Regions from separate parts of the Sphingomonas cynarae genome, predicted to be linked through region 1. Evidence: predicted binding sites of a transcription regulator. Region 1 holds the regulator's gene; the other holds the start of a gene.
The links. The regulator LexA, encoded in region 1, represses DNA repair genes until DNA is damaged. The targets are predictions, from matches to a motif close to GTTCCNCNCTTGTTCT.
Positions count from the first base shown of each region.

Region 2: the regulator LexA is predicted to act here: its motif matches at 1,996-2,011, upstream of radA (DNA repair protein RadA).

Region 1 covers NZ_BAABBF010000009.1:52,678-60,389, reverse strand. Annotated here, with positions in the region: gene ABD719_RS16075 (anthranilate synthase component I family protein) at 1-271, shown strand, start outside; gene ABD719_RS16070 (hypothetical protein) at 314-724, opposite strand; gene ABD719_RS16065 (anthranilate synthase component II) at 847-1,431, shown strand; gene trpD (anthranilate phosphoribosyltransferase) at 1,437-2,423, shown strand; gene trpC (indole-3-glycerol phosphate synthase TrpC) at 2,420-3,196, shown strand; gene ppk2 (polyphosphate kinase 2) at 3,193-3,945, opposite strand; gene moaC (cyclic pyranopterin monophosphate synthase MoaC) at 4,039-4,518, shown strand; gene ABD719_RS16040 (molybdopterin molybdotransferase MoeA) at 4,508-5,701, shown strand; gene lexA (transcriptional repressor LexA) at 5,757-6,428, shown strand; gene ABD719_RS16030 (ComEC/Rec2 family competence protein) at 6,434-7,712, opposite strand, start outside.
Region 2 covers NZ_BAABBF010000005.1:236,091-243,802, forward strand. Annotated here, with positions in the region: gene ABD719_RS12320 (iron-sulfur cluster assembly scaffold protein) at 1-11, opposite strand, end outside; gene ABD719_RS12325 (CvpA family protein) at 8-586, opposite strand; gene radA (DNA repair protein RadA) at 599-1,981, opposite strand; gene ABD719_RS12335 (glycosyltransferase family 4 protein) at 2,087-3,235, shown strand; gene ABD719_RS12340 (DUF2218 domain-containing protein) at 3,237-3,527, opposite strand; gene ABD719_RS12345 (PadR family transcriptional regulator) at 3,524-4,045, opposite strand; gene ABD719_RS12350 (replication-associated recombination protein A) at 4,237-5,553, shown strand; gene ABD719_RS12355 (endonuclease/exonuclease/phosphatase family protein) at 5,607-6,314, shown strand; gene ABD719_RS12360 (patatin-like protein) at 6,361-7,712, shown strand, end outside.

The sequences.
Region 1 (7,712 bases):
CCAGATCATTGCCGAACTGGAGCCGGAACGACGCGGTGCCTATGCCGGCGGCGTCGGCTATTTTTCACCGGACGGGTCGCTGGACTCGTGCATCGTTCTGCGCACCGCCGTGGTGAAGGACGGAACGATCCATGTGCAGGCAGGCGCGGGGATCGTAGCCGACTCGGTGCCCGAGTATGAACAGCGGGAATGCGAGGCAAAGGCCGGCGCGATCCTGGCCGCCGCCCGCGAGGCGGTAGCACGGGCGGGAGAGAGCGGCTTTGGGCAGTAGGCCCACTTGCTGACCGCCCCTATCCCTATCCAAGAGGCCGGATCAGGGGATCGACGATTCGGCCTGTCGTTGCGCTCGCTTTTCCGCTGCCCAACGCTTCGCGGCGAGCACCGAGCAACCGGTCTGTCCGCCATTGCCGACTGGCGAACAGGTGTTGGGAATACCGCCCGCGACGCGCCCGGTCTGGTCGATATCGGCGACCCGGTTGACCCAGCTCTGGTTTTGCGCCGGGATCGGCCCGCTGTCGCGCAGGCTCTTGGGAATGCGATAGGGTTCCTCTGCGGGCGAACAGACGACGATCTCGTCCCCCTCCCCCTTCGGGCATTGCTGTCCGGCGGTCAGCTGGACGCTGCGGATACGCTGCGGCGGCGAACCTGCCGCGCCGGCGGATGTCTGCGCCCCGGCGATGGCCGGGAGGGCCAACAGCGCGACGGCTAGGGTGAGGCGAATCATGGATCGAACTCCTTCAGGCGTATAACGTCCGGCAGCCCCGCCGGCTCCGCTTCGATCGTCTTTCGCGACATCGGGTCGCAAGGGCGGGTTGCGGGAATGGTTCAGGCGGCTATGGGCAGGCGATGATCCTCGTAATCGATAATTACGACAGCTTCACCTGGAACCTCGTCCACTATCTTCAGGAACTGGGGGCAGAGGTGGAAGTGGTGCGCAACGATGCGATGTCGGCAGGCCAGGCGTTGTCATCGGGGGCGGAGGCGTTCCTGATTTCGCCCGGCCCCTGCACCCCCAACGAAGCCGGCATCAGCCTCGACCTCGTCGCCGCCTGCGCCGAGGCGGAGCGACCGCTGCTGGGCGTCTGTCTGGGCCATCAGGCGATCGGGCAGCATTTTGGCGGTATGGTGGAGCGTGGCGGATTGATGCACGGCAAGACATCGCCCGTGCTGCATGACGGCAGCGGGCTGTTCGCGGACTTGCCCTCCCCCTTCGTCGCCACGCGTTATCACTCGCTGATCGTCAACGACATTCCGGATGACCTGCTGGTCAACGCCCGGGCGGAGGACGGCACGGTGATGGGGTTCCGTCACGCGACGCTGCCTATCCACGGTGTTCAGTTCCACCCTGAAAGCATCGCCACCGAACACGGCCATGCGATGCTCGCCAATTTCATGCGCGCAGCGGGCATGGCGGTAAGGGAAATGGCGTGACGACGATGGTCGCACTGCCCGATCCGTCGACGCCGCTGTCGCGGCAAAGTGCTGCGTTGGCCTTCGCCGATATCCTCGACGGCCATGCCGATGACGCGGCGATCGCGACGTTCCTGATCGGGCTGACCGATCGTGGCGAAACATCCATCGAGATCGCGGAGGCTGCACGGGCGCTTAGGGCGCGCCTGATCCCGATCACCGCACCCATCGGGGCGATCGACGTGTGCGGCACCGGCGGCGACGGCCATCATACGCTCAACGTCTCGACCGCGGTATCGCTGGTGGTGGCGGCATGCGGCGTGCCGGTGGCCAAGCACGGCAACCGCGCCGCCTCGTCCAAGGCAGGCGCGGCGGATACGCTGGAAGCGCTGGGTCTCGACATGGCCCGCGCGGGCGCCTGTGCGGAAGCGAGCCTGAACGATCTCGGCATCTGTTTCCTGTTCGCGGCCAACCATCATCCGGCGATGACGCGGATCACGCCGATCCGCCGCCGCATCGGCCGGCGGACGATCTTCAACCTGATGGGCCCGCTCGCCAATCCCGCGCGCGTCGCGCGGCAGCTGATCGGCATCGCCCGTCCCGACTATGCGACCGTCTATGCCCAAGCGCTGGAGCAATTGGGCACCGAAGCGGCGCTGGTCGTTTCGGGCGAGGAGGGGCTGGACGAACTGTCCGGTGCCGGGGGCAGTCTGGTCGCCACGGTCGGCGCCGTGACGCTGCCGGCGCGGATCGTGCCCGAAGACGCGGGCCTGACCCGTCATCCGATCGAGGCGATCCGCGGCGGCGATGCGGTGCATAACGCACAGGCGCTGCGAGACCTGCTGGCAGGCGGGCATGGCGCGTACCGGGAAGCAGTACTGCTCAATGCCGCCGCCGCTCTGGTGCTGGCGGATGCGGCCCCTGCCCTGCCCGATGCCGCCGCGCTGGCGGCGGAGATGCTCGACAATGGCGCCGCGGGACGGCTGCTCGACCGGTGGATCGCCTATTCATGACTGTTCTCGACACGATCATCGCGCACAAGCGTGACGAGGTCGCCGTCCGCAAAGCGACCCTGAGCGACGCCGATCTGACGGCCCGGATCACCACGGCGGAGCGGCCGCGCGGCTTCCGGTCGGCGTTGGATGCCGCACCGGGCCATGCGCTGATCGCCGAGGTGAAGAAGGCGAGTCCATCCAAGGGCCTGATCCGCCCCGACTTCGATCCGCCCGCCCATGCCCGCGCCTATCAGGCCGGCGGTGCCGCCTGCCTGTCGGTGTTGACGGACGAGCGGTTTTTTCAGGGGGCGGACGATTACCTGATCGCAGCGCGGGGCGCGGTTTCCATCCCGGTGATCCGCAAGGATTTCATGGTCGATCCATGGCAGGCGGCCGAATCACGCGCGCTGGGGGCCGATGCGATCCTGCTGATCGTCGCCGCGCTGGACGACGGCGCGCTTGCCGAGATCGAGGCGGCGGCGATCGAACAGGGCATGGACGTGCTGGTCGAGGTGCATGACGAGGCGGAACTGGAGCGGGCGCTGACGCTGCGCTCACGCCTGATCGGTTGCAACAACCGCGATCTGCGGGATTTCTCGGTCGATGTGACCCGATCGTACCGGCTCAAGGCGCTGGTGCCGACGGACTGCACCTTTGTGGCCGAAAGCGGCCTGTCGACCCGTGCCGATCTGGACGCGATGGCCGCGCACGGCGTCCATTGCTTCCTGATCGGCGAGGCGCTGATGCGGCAACCCGATGTCGAGGCGGCGACGCGGTCGATGGTCGCCTAGGGCGACAGCCGGCCATCGGTCAGCGCCTGCTCCTCGAACGGAAACAGGATCGCGGGGTCGGGACCGTCCACGTCCTTCGCGATCGCGGACGGGGCGAGGATGCGGATGATATGCCGCATCACCGCGAGGCGTGCGGGCTTCTTGTGATTGGCACGCACGACGTACCACGGCGCGATCGGCAGGTGCGTGCGGACCAGCATCGTATCGCGGGCGGCGGAATAATCGCTCCACCGTGTCTGCGCGACTGCATCCATATCGGATATCTTGAGCGCCTTCAGCGGATCGTCGTGCCGTTCGGCCAGGCGCTCCTTCTGCTCGTCGCGATCGATGTCGAGCCAGATCTTGATGATGCGGATACCGCTTTCGACCAGCATCCGTTCCACATCGGGCGCGTCGCGCAGAAACTGCGCCTGTTCGGCCGGGGTGGAAAAGCCCATCACCACCTCCACCCCGGCACGGTTGTACCATGAGCGGTTGAAGATCACGAGTTCGCCCGCACCCGGCAGATGCGCGACATATCGCTGGAAATACCATTGACCGCGTTCGTGGTCGGTTGGCTTGGGCAGCGCGACAACGCGGGTGGCCCGCGGTGTGAGATGCTCGGTCAGCCGCTTGATCGTGCCGTCCTTGCCGGCGGCGTCGCGTCCTTCCAACAAGATGACGGCACGGGTGCCGGCCTCGATCATCGCCTGCTGGGTACGCAGCAGCGCGAGCTGAAGCGCGGCGAGCTGTTCGTCATAATCCTTCATGACCCGCCCAACGGCTGGATCGCGACGGGGGTTGCGACTAATTCGTGTGAGGTCCGGTTCACCTGCCCGGCTTCGTGCGTTACCGCGTGGATCATGACCAGCCTGACCCATCTCGACGATACCGGCGCCGCGCGCATGGTCGATGTCGGCGCCAAAGCCATCACCGCACGCGAGGCGGTCGCCATCGGCCGCATCTCCATGACGCCGACCGCGCTGGCACTGGTCCGCGATGCCGCCGCGAACAAGGGCGACGTGCTGGCGGTCGCACGTGTCGCAGGGATCATGGCGGCGAAGCGGACAGCGGAACTGATCCCGTTGTGCCACCCACTTCCGTTGTCACGCGTGGCGATCGAGCTGGTGGTGCAGGACGACGGGGTCGCGGTGACAGCCACCTGCGCCACCACCGGGCGGACGGGTGTCGAGATGGAGGCGCTGACCGCCGTCTCCGTCACGCTGCTGACGATCCACGATATGGTGAAGGCGGTCGACAAGGCGATGGTGATCGATGGAGTGCGTCTGTTGAGCAAGAGCGGCGGCAAGTCCGGCGACTGGACCGCGACCGATGTCGGGTGATCCGTTGCTCCTTCCCGTCGCAGAGGCACAGGCGCGGCTGTTGGCGATGGCCCGTCCGGTCACGGAGGAACAGGTACCGTTGCGGCTCGCAGCCGGGCGCTGGGCAGCGACGGACATCGCGGCGCGTCGGACCCAGCCGGCAGCCGATCTGTCGGCGATGGACGGCTATGCGATCCGCTTCGCCGATCTGCCCGGCCCATGGCGGGTGATCGGCGAGAGCGCAGCGGGAAAACCCTTCGCCGGATCGATCGGACCGGGTGAGGCGACGCGGATATTCACCGGTGCGGCAATGCCGGCCGGCGCCGATACGGTATTGGTGCAGGAAGAGGCGGCACGGGATGACGAGCGGTTGATGCTGGCGGGGGAAGGCCCGCCGAACTGTGGACGTAACGTCCGCCGCCGGGGGCTGGACTTCGCCGAGGGTGACCGTCTGGTCGCGACGGGGGATCGGCTGACCCCGGCGCGGATCGCGGTGGCGGCCACGGGAGGGCATGGCGACCTGCCGGTGCGGCGCCGCGTGCGCGTCGCGATCGCGGCGACAGGCGACGAACTGGTGCCGCCGGGTAGCGACCTTGATGGCGCGGCGCTGCCCGAATCGAACGGTGCGATGCTGGCGGCGATGCTGGCCGGTTTGCCGGTCGACCTGATCGATCTCGGTATCCTGCCCGATCGGCTGGAGGTGCTGCGGGATGCGTTTGCGGGCGTTCGGGCCGATCTGCTCGTGACCACCGGCGGTGCGTCGGTCGGCGATCACGATCTCGTCCGTCCCGCGATCGAGGCGGCGGGTGGCAGCATCGATTTCTGGCGGATCGCATTGCGGCCGGGCAAGCCGATGATGGCGGGGCGGCTGAGCGATGCGGTGGTGCTGGGGTTGCCCGGCAATCCCGTTTCCGCTTTCGTCACGGCGCTGTTGTTCGTCCTGCCGATGGTGGCGCATCTGGGTGGCGCGCGCGATCCGCTGCCGGTCGTGACCAGCGCGGTGCTGGGCGAGGATCTGCCGGCCAATCAGGGGCGAACCGACTATCTGCGTGCCGAACTGCGCGACGGACGGATTTTCGCCTCGACCATCCAGGACAGTTCCATGCTGTTGACGCTGGCCCGGTCGACCTGCCTCGTCATCCGCCCGGCGCATGCTGGAACGGCAATGGCGGGCGAATCGGCGGAAATCCTCGTGATCGCTTGACGCAAGCCCTATCGTTCCGTATCAGTTCACAGTCTGTTCCCGACGGAGTCTGGGTATGCTTACGCGCAAGCAGCACGAACTGGTCTGCTTCATCAACGACCGGCTGAATGAAACGGGTGTCTCTCCCTCGTTCGAGGAGATGAAGGAGGCGCTCGACCTGAAGTCGAAGTCGGGCGTGCATCGTCTGATCTCCGCGTTGGAGGAGCGTGCCTTCATCCGCCGCCTGCCCAACCGAGCCCGCGCGCTTGAAGTGTTGCGGATGCCAGAGCGCGCCGAGAAGAAGCCCGCCCGCCCCAAGGCGGCGGTGCCTCCACCCGCGCCAACGGTGCCCCCCGCCGCGAACGACGTGGTCGAGATTCCGTTGCACGGTCGTATTGCCGCCGGTGTGCCGATCGAGGCGTTCGAGGGATCGACGATGCTCGCCGTACCGGCCGCCCTGCTGGGGGCCGGCGATCACTATGCGCTGGAAGTGGCGGGTGATTCGATGGTCGAGGCGGGTATCCTCGACGGTGACTATGCGCTGGTCCGACGCACCGAAGTGGCACGGGACGGCGAGATCGTCGTCGCGCTGATCGAGGAGGCCGAGGCGACGCTCAAGTATTTTCGTCGCGAAGGGGCGATGGTACGCCTCGACCCGGCCAATCGCGCCTACGATCCGCAGCGTTATTCGCCGCAGCAGGTACGCATCCAGGGCAAATTGTCTGGCATCTTGCGCCGGTACGACTGATGGTATCACGATCCGCCCGGCCATTTCGGCCGGACGGATCGGCTTTCCTGTCGGGGTGGACGGGGTGGCATCACTGTCGGCGGCTGGCGCCAAGGATGCTCGTCGCCAGCCGTCCTTACCGTCCTGATAGTTTCGCTGGTGAAGTTCACCGTTATCCCGCCGGTACCCGTGAGCACCGGGCGATCGAGGCGTAGCCAACGTGGACGGCAGGTTCGTGGCAACCGTCGTTCGCTGACCACGACGTCGGCATTGCGGCAGGCGTCAGCCAGATCATTGACCGGCACCAGATAAACGCTGCGGGTCATCAACACACGCCAGCGGCCGACCATAGCCAGACACAGGTCCGCCGTGCAGCGGGCGGTCGTCGTTTCTGACAGCAGGCCGGGTTCGCCGTCGATGGCACCCGTCTCGCCCAGCACCGCGCGCATGTAGTCGCCCGTCCGGTCGCGCAACAGCGATATCCCCGTCGTGGTACGGATCGCGGCATGACGACCGTCTCCCGTTACCAGCAAGTCGGGAGACGGTACCGTCAGCGCCCAGATCGTGCCGCTTGCAAGCGGCACCAGACCCCATCGTCGCCACCCGGTCCGCCACAGTGCCAGCCACAGCCCACCGATAACAATCAATGCGAACGCCCCGTCCGGCATCACCGGCACCGCCGATACCGCACCCGGCGCGGCGGCGACTGCGCGCGCCAGCCCAAGCAGCGCCGCGATCGCGTGCGTCACCAGCCACCATAATGGCGCACCCAGTCCGACCGCATCCAGCAACAGTGCCAGCACTTCCAGCGGCATCACCACGAAGGTCGTCCACGGGATCGCGACGATGTTGGCGAGGGCGCCGTACAATCCCGCCTTATGGAAATGATAGGCGGCGATAGGCATAAGTGCCGCCTCCACCACTACGCCGGTCGCCAGCAACAACACCCCGCCCCGGGCCAGCCGTCGCCACCACGCTTCGTCACGCTGCATCGCGAAGGCACGCATGACGGGATGCTCGTGCAGAGCCACGATCGCGGTGATCGCTGCAAAGGAGAGTTGAAAACTCGGCCCCGCCACCGCCTCCGGCCAAACGATCACAACGACGAGCGCGCCCGCCGCGACCAGCCGCAGCGTCATCGCCTCCCGTCCGAGCGCCAATCCGACCAGCACCAGCAGCGCCGCGACGCACGACCGGATCGTCGGCACCTCCGCCCCCGTCAGCAAGGTATAGCCGATCGCGGCCAGCGCCCCCGCCCCTGCCGCCACCAACGGCAATCGGACCCTGAGCGCGAGAGCCGGCACG
Region 2 (7,712 bases), on a different contig from region 1:
GCGGCGCTCATCGATCGTTGCCTGTGTGGGTGCTGCCGTCCGGGGTTTCGCCGACCATGGTCGACCGGGCGCCGAATACCGGCAGACCACGACGGCGGCGATCTACGAAATCGGCGATACCCGCGCTGGTCGCATTCAGCAGCGGGTAGGTGCGACTGGTGGTCATCCATGCCGGCCGCCGTGACGGACCGCCCCCGACCGTGTCGGTCACCAAGGCGACGAGAAGAAAGGCGAGGCTGGAAAGGATCAGCCCCTTGAGCGCGCCGAACCCGAAGCCGAGTGCCCGGTCGACCGGGCCCAGTATCGATGTCCTCGTCCGCGCACCGATCGCGCGAGCAACCAGCCGCCCGCCAAACCAAGTGATACCAGCGATCAACGCGAAGGCCAGCACGGCCGCACCCGAGGCGGTGCCGACATAGCCCGTCAACGTCTGTGCGACCGCGATGTGGAACAGCTTCAATGCCGCGACTACCGCGACCCAGGCGAACAACGACAGCACCTCCGTCACGAAGCCACGCAACAGACCCAGGGCCGCCGCTCCCACGACCGCCAGCAATACGATGATGTCGAGTGAGGTCAGGCCCATCTACGGACCCGCCTAGCCCCGCCCCAGCATATGGTCAACGAACTGCCCGAGCGTGCGGAAGCCGGTCAGGCGCAAAGGACCCTCCCCCTTGGCGTCCTTCGCCACCCCTATCGGCACCAGCGCCCGCTCGAATCCGAGCTTGCCGGCTTCCTTTAGCCGTAACGGCCCATGCGCCACGGGACGCAGTTCGCCGGACAATGCCACTTCGCCGAACGCGACCGACTCGGGAGGTACCGGCCGTTCGGACAACGCGGATACGAGCGCCGCCGCCACCGCCAGATCGGCAGCGGGGTCCTGCACCCGGTAGCCGCCGGCAATGTTGAGATAGACTTCGGCGGTCGAGAAACTGAGACCGCACCGTGCCTCCAGCACCGCCAGGATCATCGCCAGCCGACCCGAATCCCAGCCCACCACCGCACGGCGCGGGGTGGCGCCGCTGGCGAGGCGGACGACGAGTGCCTGGATCTCGACTAGCACCGGCCGCGTCCCCTCCAGCGCGGGAAACACGGTCGCCCCGGTCACCCCTTCCTCGCGGTGGGTGAGGAACAGCGCGGAGGGGTTGGCAACCTCCGCCAGCCCTTCCGCCTGCATCGAGAATACGCCGATCTCGTCGGTTCCGCCGAAGCGGTTCTTGATCGCGCGCAGGATGCGATACTGATGCGATCGCTCGCCCTCGAACGCCAGCACGGTGTCGACCATATGTTCCAGCACGCGGGGGCCGGCGATCGTGCCGTCCTTGGTGACATGGCCGACCAATACCAGCGCGGTGCCCCGTTCCTTGGCGAAGCGGATCAGTTCCTGTGCCGAGGCACGAACCTGGCTGACGGTGCCGGGCGCGCCCTCGATCAGGTCCGAATGCATCGTCTGGATCGAGTCGATCACCAGCAGATCGGGCGGTGTGGCGCTGGACAGCGTCGTCAGGATATCCCGCGTCGAGGTAGCCGATGCCAGTTGCACGGGCGCATTGCCCAGCCCAAGCCGGCGCGCGCGTAACCGGACCTGATCGGCCGCTTCCTCACCCGAGACATAGGCCACCCCCCTGCCCGCCATCGCCATCCGTGCCGCCGCCTGCAACAGCAGCGTCGACTTACCGATGCCCGGATCGCCGCCGATCAGCGTCGCCGACCCCTCGACGAAGCCACCGCCCAGCGCACGATCGAACTCGGCGATGCCGGTCGCCATCCGGTCCGGCAGCGTGACGTCGGCATCGAGCGACGACAGGAGAATTGTCCGCCCGCCTCCCTGGAGGTGATGCTTCGCGGCGAACGGCGTCACGGCCGCACCGGCTTCCTCAACCAGCGTGTTCCACTCGGAACAGTCGGCGCACTGCCCCTGCCACCGTGACGACACCGAGCCACACGCCTGACACACATATCGCTTCTGCGGTTTTGCCATTCATCAGATATAACGGAACGGGAGGGGAACAACAACGACCGCGCATCGGGTTTCGCCCGATCCGCGGTGGTATTCGGTTCGCCGCAGCGCTATCGGCAAGCCTCCATGCAGCCATCCGACCTTCGCGTCGCGCTTTTCAGCGGCAATTACAATTATGTGCGCGACGGGGCCAATCAGGCGCTGAACCTGCTTGTCGGCTATCTCATGGCGCAGGGGGTGACGGTGAGGGTTTATTCGCCCACGGTCGCCCGGCCTGCCTTCCCCGCCACGGGTGACCTTGTCGACGTTCCCGCGATCGCATTGCCGGGGGGACGTGGCGAGTACCGTATGGCATGGGGCATGCCGGAATCGATCCGCCGCGACTTGGCCGCGTTCGCACCCAACATCGTCCATGTCTCCGCCCCCGAACTGCTGGGCCACCGCGCGTTGAGCTGGGCGCGGCGGCACGGCGTCCCCGCGATCGCGTCACTTCATACCCGGTTCGAGACCTATCCGCGTTACTACGGATTGTCGGTGCTGGAACGGCCGATCGAGCGACTGCTGACCCGCTTCTACGACCGGAGCGACGCAGTGCTGGTGCCGGGACAATCGATGGCAGCGATTCTGCGCCGCTGGGGTGTGAGGGCCCCGATATCGATCTGGTCGCGCGGCGTCGATCACGACCGTTTCAACCCCGACCGTCGCGACCTTGCCTGGCGCCGTGAACTGGGCATTGCCGACGATGCGGTCGCAATCGGTTTTCTTGGCCGATTGGTGAAGGAAAAGGGGCTCGACGTCTTTGCGGAGGTCGCACACGCGTTGACGGCGCGGGGCGTACCCCACGAAGTGCTGGTGATCGGCGACGGCCCGGCGCGCGCGTGGTTTGCCACGCAGGTGCCGGGAGCCCGCTTCGCCGGTTTCCAGCGCGGCGAGGCACTGGGCCGGGCGGTCGCCTCGATGGACGTGCTGTTCAACCCGTCGGTCACTGAAACATTCGGCAACGTGACGCTGGAGGCGATGGCTGCCGGGGTTCCCGTCGTCGCCGCCCGCGCCACCGGCGCCATTGACCTCGTTGAGGAAGGACGAACGGGTTTCCTCGTCCCCCCGCGCGATGCGACCGCCTATGCCGACGCCATCGCCCGGATCGTTACGAAACCGGGTCTGCGACATGCTCTAGGTGATGCCGGTCACGCAAAGGCGGCCGGCTATCGCTGGGATCGGATCAACAGCGCTGTGCTGGATACTTATTTGTCAACGATCGCTGCACGGGGGTAGCTTACCCGTCACGCCAGTCGAACTGTAGCGGCGCTTCGCGAAACGCGAAACGATCGAGATGGCTTGCCACTACGTCCCGCATTCGTGCCACGTCGCCGTCCGCAGGGACCGTCAACACGACATCCAGCATCTGGGCAGCGGCGGCCATTGTGAGCCGCGCGCCGTTCGGAAAGTCGATCGTTGCCTCCTCCGGCATGACGACGACCGCCATCTTGTGGCTCCAGTGCTTGGCAAGTTGCTGAAGATACCGGCTGGCCGACCCGGTCGGCACATGGGCGATGGAAATACTCATCTCAGGCGCTCGATCTTCTGTGCGACCTCGTCGATCAGGGCGACGATGTCATAGCGGCGTTCCTCGGACAATTCCTCACGCCGCAGCTTGCCGCGCACCACCTCGCCCAGATTGCGCATCGCGCGGCGCGCCGCCTCGCTGTCGGTACGTTCGTGATGTTCGGCAAGCGCGGCGAGCCGGGTTGCCAGTGCTGCGACCTGACCAGCATGGTCGGTCAGGTGAGCCATGCCGTCATTGGTGACGGCGAAACGCTTCCTCGCCCCATCACTTTCCCGAGCGGCAATCAGGCCCATCTCGTCGAGCAGCGCGATCGTTGGATATATCACGCCGGGGCTCGGCGCATAGGCACCGCCGGTCAGTTCCTCGATCCGGCGGATCAGGTCGTAGCCGTGGCGGGGTTCGTCGGCGATCAGTTTCAACAGCACGAGCCGCAACTCGCCACCATCGAACATCCGTCGTCCCCGTCCACCACCACCGCCGCGAATGCCACGGTCGTGGCCATGCATATCTGCGAACATATCAATCTCATCTATTATAGAAGCATTAAAGATATATCGCGAATCGACAACATCAAGACCATCTAAGATATATCTTTATCGTCGAGTAAGAGTCGAACAGGTGACGGATGGGCAGACAGGTCCTACATCGACGGGCATCGCCGGCCTGTTGGCAGCGGACGATGGTCGCGGCGCGTCAGAACGGTGACATCATGCAGGATACGTTATTCACCCATCACGCCCCCCCCCGGCCCCTTGCCGAGGAGCTGCGACCGCAGACGCTGGCGGAGGTGATCGGGCAGGAGCATCTGCTGATGCCCGGCGGATCGATCGGCAGGATGATTGCGACCGGGCGGTTGAGTTCCTTCGTACTGTGGGGTCCCCCCGGCGTGGGCAAGACCACGATAGCCCGGCTGGTGGCTGATGAGGCGGGGTATGAATTCATACAATTGTCGGCGGTTTCGACCGGGATCGCCGATCTGAGGAAGGTGTTGGCGCAGGCGGTCCGTTCCCGGGAGTCGGCCGGCAAGGCCACCGTCCTGTTCATCGACGAGCTTCACCGTTTTTCCCGGCCTGTTCAGGACGCGCTGCTGCCGGCGGTGGAAGACGGCACGATCGTGCTGGTCGGCGCCACGACGGAAAATCCCAGTTTCAGCCTGGTGGCGGCATTGCTGTCCCGCGCCAAGGTCTACACGCTTGACCGGTTGAGCGGTCCGGAACTCGCCCGCGTGATCGAACGGGCAGAGGCGCGATGCGCCCGCCCCCTGCCCCTCACGTCCGAAGCGCGCGCCACGCTGATCGGCATGGCGGATGGCGATGCCCGTTATCTACTTGGTCTGTGCGAGGAAATACTCGCGCTCGATCGGGATGGCGACCTCACCCCCAAGGATTTGGTCGAATTTCTCCAGAAACGCGCGCCGCTCTACGATCGGGGTCAGGAGGAACATTTCAATCTTCTCAGTTGCCTCCACAAGAGTTTGAGAGGCAGCGATCCCGATGCGTCGCTGTATTGGGCCGCCCGGATGCTGGAAGGTGGCGAGGCGCCGGATGTGATCTTCCGCAGGCTGGCCTGCGCGGCGTCGGAGGATGTGGGTATGGCGGATCCGCAGGCGCTGATCCAGGTTATCACCGCGTGGCAGGCATTCGAGCGGATCGGCCTGCCGGAGGGGCGCCTGTTCATGGCGCAAGCGATCAATTATGTCGCGACCGCCCCGAAATCCAACGCTTCGTATTTAGCGTTCGATCAGGCACGAACGCTTGCCCGTGCCACCGGATCGGTGCCGCCGCCGAAACGCATCCTGAACGCTCCGACGAAGCTGATGAAGGAACTCGGCTACCATGACGGGTATCAATATGATCACGATCACCCGGATGCGTTTTCGGGGCAGGGTTTTTTCCCCGACGAGATCGCACAGCCCGAGGCCCCCGTTTTCTATCGACCCAATGAGCGCGGTTTCGAGCGAGATATCAGGAAGCGACTCGACTTCTGGGCGCGGCGTAAACGGCCACCTGAATCTCTCCAGGACTGATTTCCGCAGCTTCGCCTGCAACCGGCGTCTCTGCGCGGCGTTGCGATGGCGTAATGATAAAGGTCGCCAGCTATAACATGCACAAGGGGGTCGGCGCCGATCGCCGGTGCAGCCCCGAACGGATCGTCGACGTCCTGCGCGAGATCGATGCGGACATCATTGCCTTGCAAGAGGCAGATCGGCGCTTCGGCACGCGTGAACGGGTGATCCCGCTCCACCTGCTCGAAGAGCAGAGCGACTGGAAACCGGTCGCGGTCGGTCGTCGGACCGGATCGATGGGCTGGCACGGCAATGCGATACTGGTTCGCAAATCTGCCGAGGTGATGGAATGCGATGCCATCCACCTCCCCGCGCTCGAACCACGCGGTGCGGTGACGGCCGACATCAGGCTGTCGGGATCGACGATCCGCGTGGTGGGGATGCATCTCGACCTGTCGGGGCTGTGGCGACGCAGGCAGGCCGCCGCTATCCTCGCGCATCTCGCGCATCTCGCGCATCGCAATACCCCCTCTCCCACCGTGTTGATGGGCGACCTCAACGAATGGACCGCGGCGGCGGGGTGCTTGCGGGATTTTGGGCGGGACTTCCGTTTCGCCGCCACCGGGCCGTCCTTTCATGCCCGGCGTCCGATCGGGCGGCTCGACCGCATCATGGCGTCCACCGACCTCACCATCGTCGACTGCGGCGTTCATGCCAGCCCGGCAGCACGCAAGGCATCGGATCACTTGCCGATCTGGGCTATATTGGAACCGGCTCGGTGAACGGGCAATAACACCGTTAACGGTGGGGCGGGATGATGCGGGGCTGATGCGCGAGAAAGAACTTCGACTGGCGCTGGTCTGCTATGGCGGGATCAGTCTGGCCGTCTACATGCACGGCATCACCAAGGAAATCTGGCATCTGGCGCGTGCCAGCCACGCCTATCATGCAGGCGCTGATCCGGTGGGTGGCACCGCCATGGTCTATCACGCGCTGCTGGGCGAGATCGAGGAACGTGGTGACCTGCGGTTGCGCGTACTGGCCGATATCATCGCGGGGGCTTCGGCGGGCGGGATCAACGGCGTGTTCCTGGCGCAGGCGATCGCAACCGGCCAGTCGCTCGATCCGCTGACCGACTTGTGGCTTGCCTCCGCAGACGTGGAGGCACTGATCGATCCCGCCGCGGCGCCAGCGTCGCGCTTCGCCAAGGTCTGGGCACTGCCGATCGCATGGATGGCGGCGGGGCGCAGCGCGGAGGCGGTGGACGATCTGGACGAGGCGGCAACGCGGGACGAAGTGCGCGCCAAGCTGTCGCATTTCGTGCGCTCACGCTGGTTCGAGCCGCCTTTCGGCGGCGCGACCTTCACCGGACTGCTGCTCGATGCGCTGACGGCGATGGCCGCCAGCGAACGCGGGCCACGGCTGCTGCCGGCCGGGCAACCTCTCGACCTGTTCGTGACCGTTACCGACTTCGCCGGTCATCCCGAACGACTGGCGCTCAACTCACCGTCGGAGGTGGTGGAAACCGAACACCGCATCGTCATCGGCTTCTCCGATGGTGGCGCGGCGGCGGACACGCTGGCAGCGATGCCCGATCTGGTCTTTGCCGCACGGGCGACATCCAGTTTCCCCGGTGCCTTTCCACCCTTTTCGGTCGGTGAACTGGACCGGGTGCTGGCCGACCGCGCGATCGACTGGCCGCTGCGCCAGGCATTCCTCGCTCGTGCCTTGCCCCGCCATGCCGCCGCCGGTCAGGCCGAGCGTGCGATCCTGATCGATGGATCGGTCCTGGCCAACGCACCATTCCGTCCGGCGATCGATGCCTTGCGCGAACGCCCCGCCCGGCGCCAGATCGACCGGCGGTTCGTCTACATCGATCCGTCTCCGGGCATGAAGTTCCGCCTGTCCGCGCAACAGGGGACACCGGGTTTCTTCCAGACGATCCTCGGTGCGCTGAGCGAGCTACCCCGGCAACAGCCGATCCGCGACAATCTCGATGCCTTGGCCGACCGGTCGCGCCGGGTGGAAAGGCTGGCTGCCATCGTCGAGGCGATCCGACCCGCGGTGGAGACGCAGGTCGACATGCTGTTCGGCCGTACGCTGTTCCTCCACCGCCCGACCCAGAAGCGGCTTGCGACGTGGCGCCGCCGTGCTCAGGCCGCCGCGGCGGCGCAGGCGGG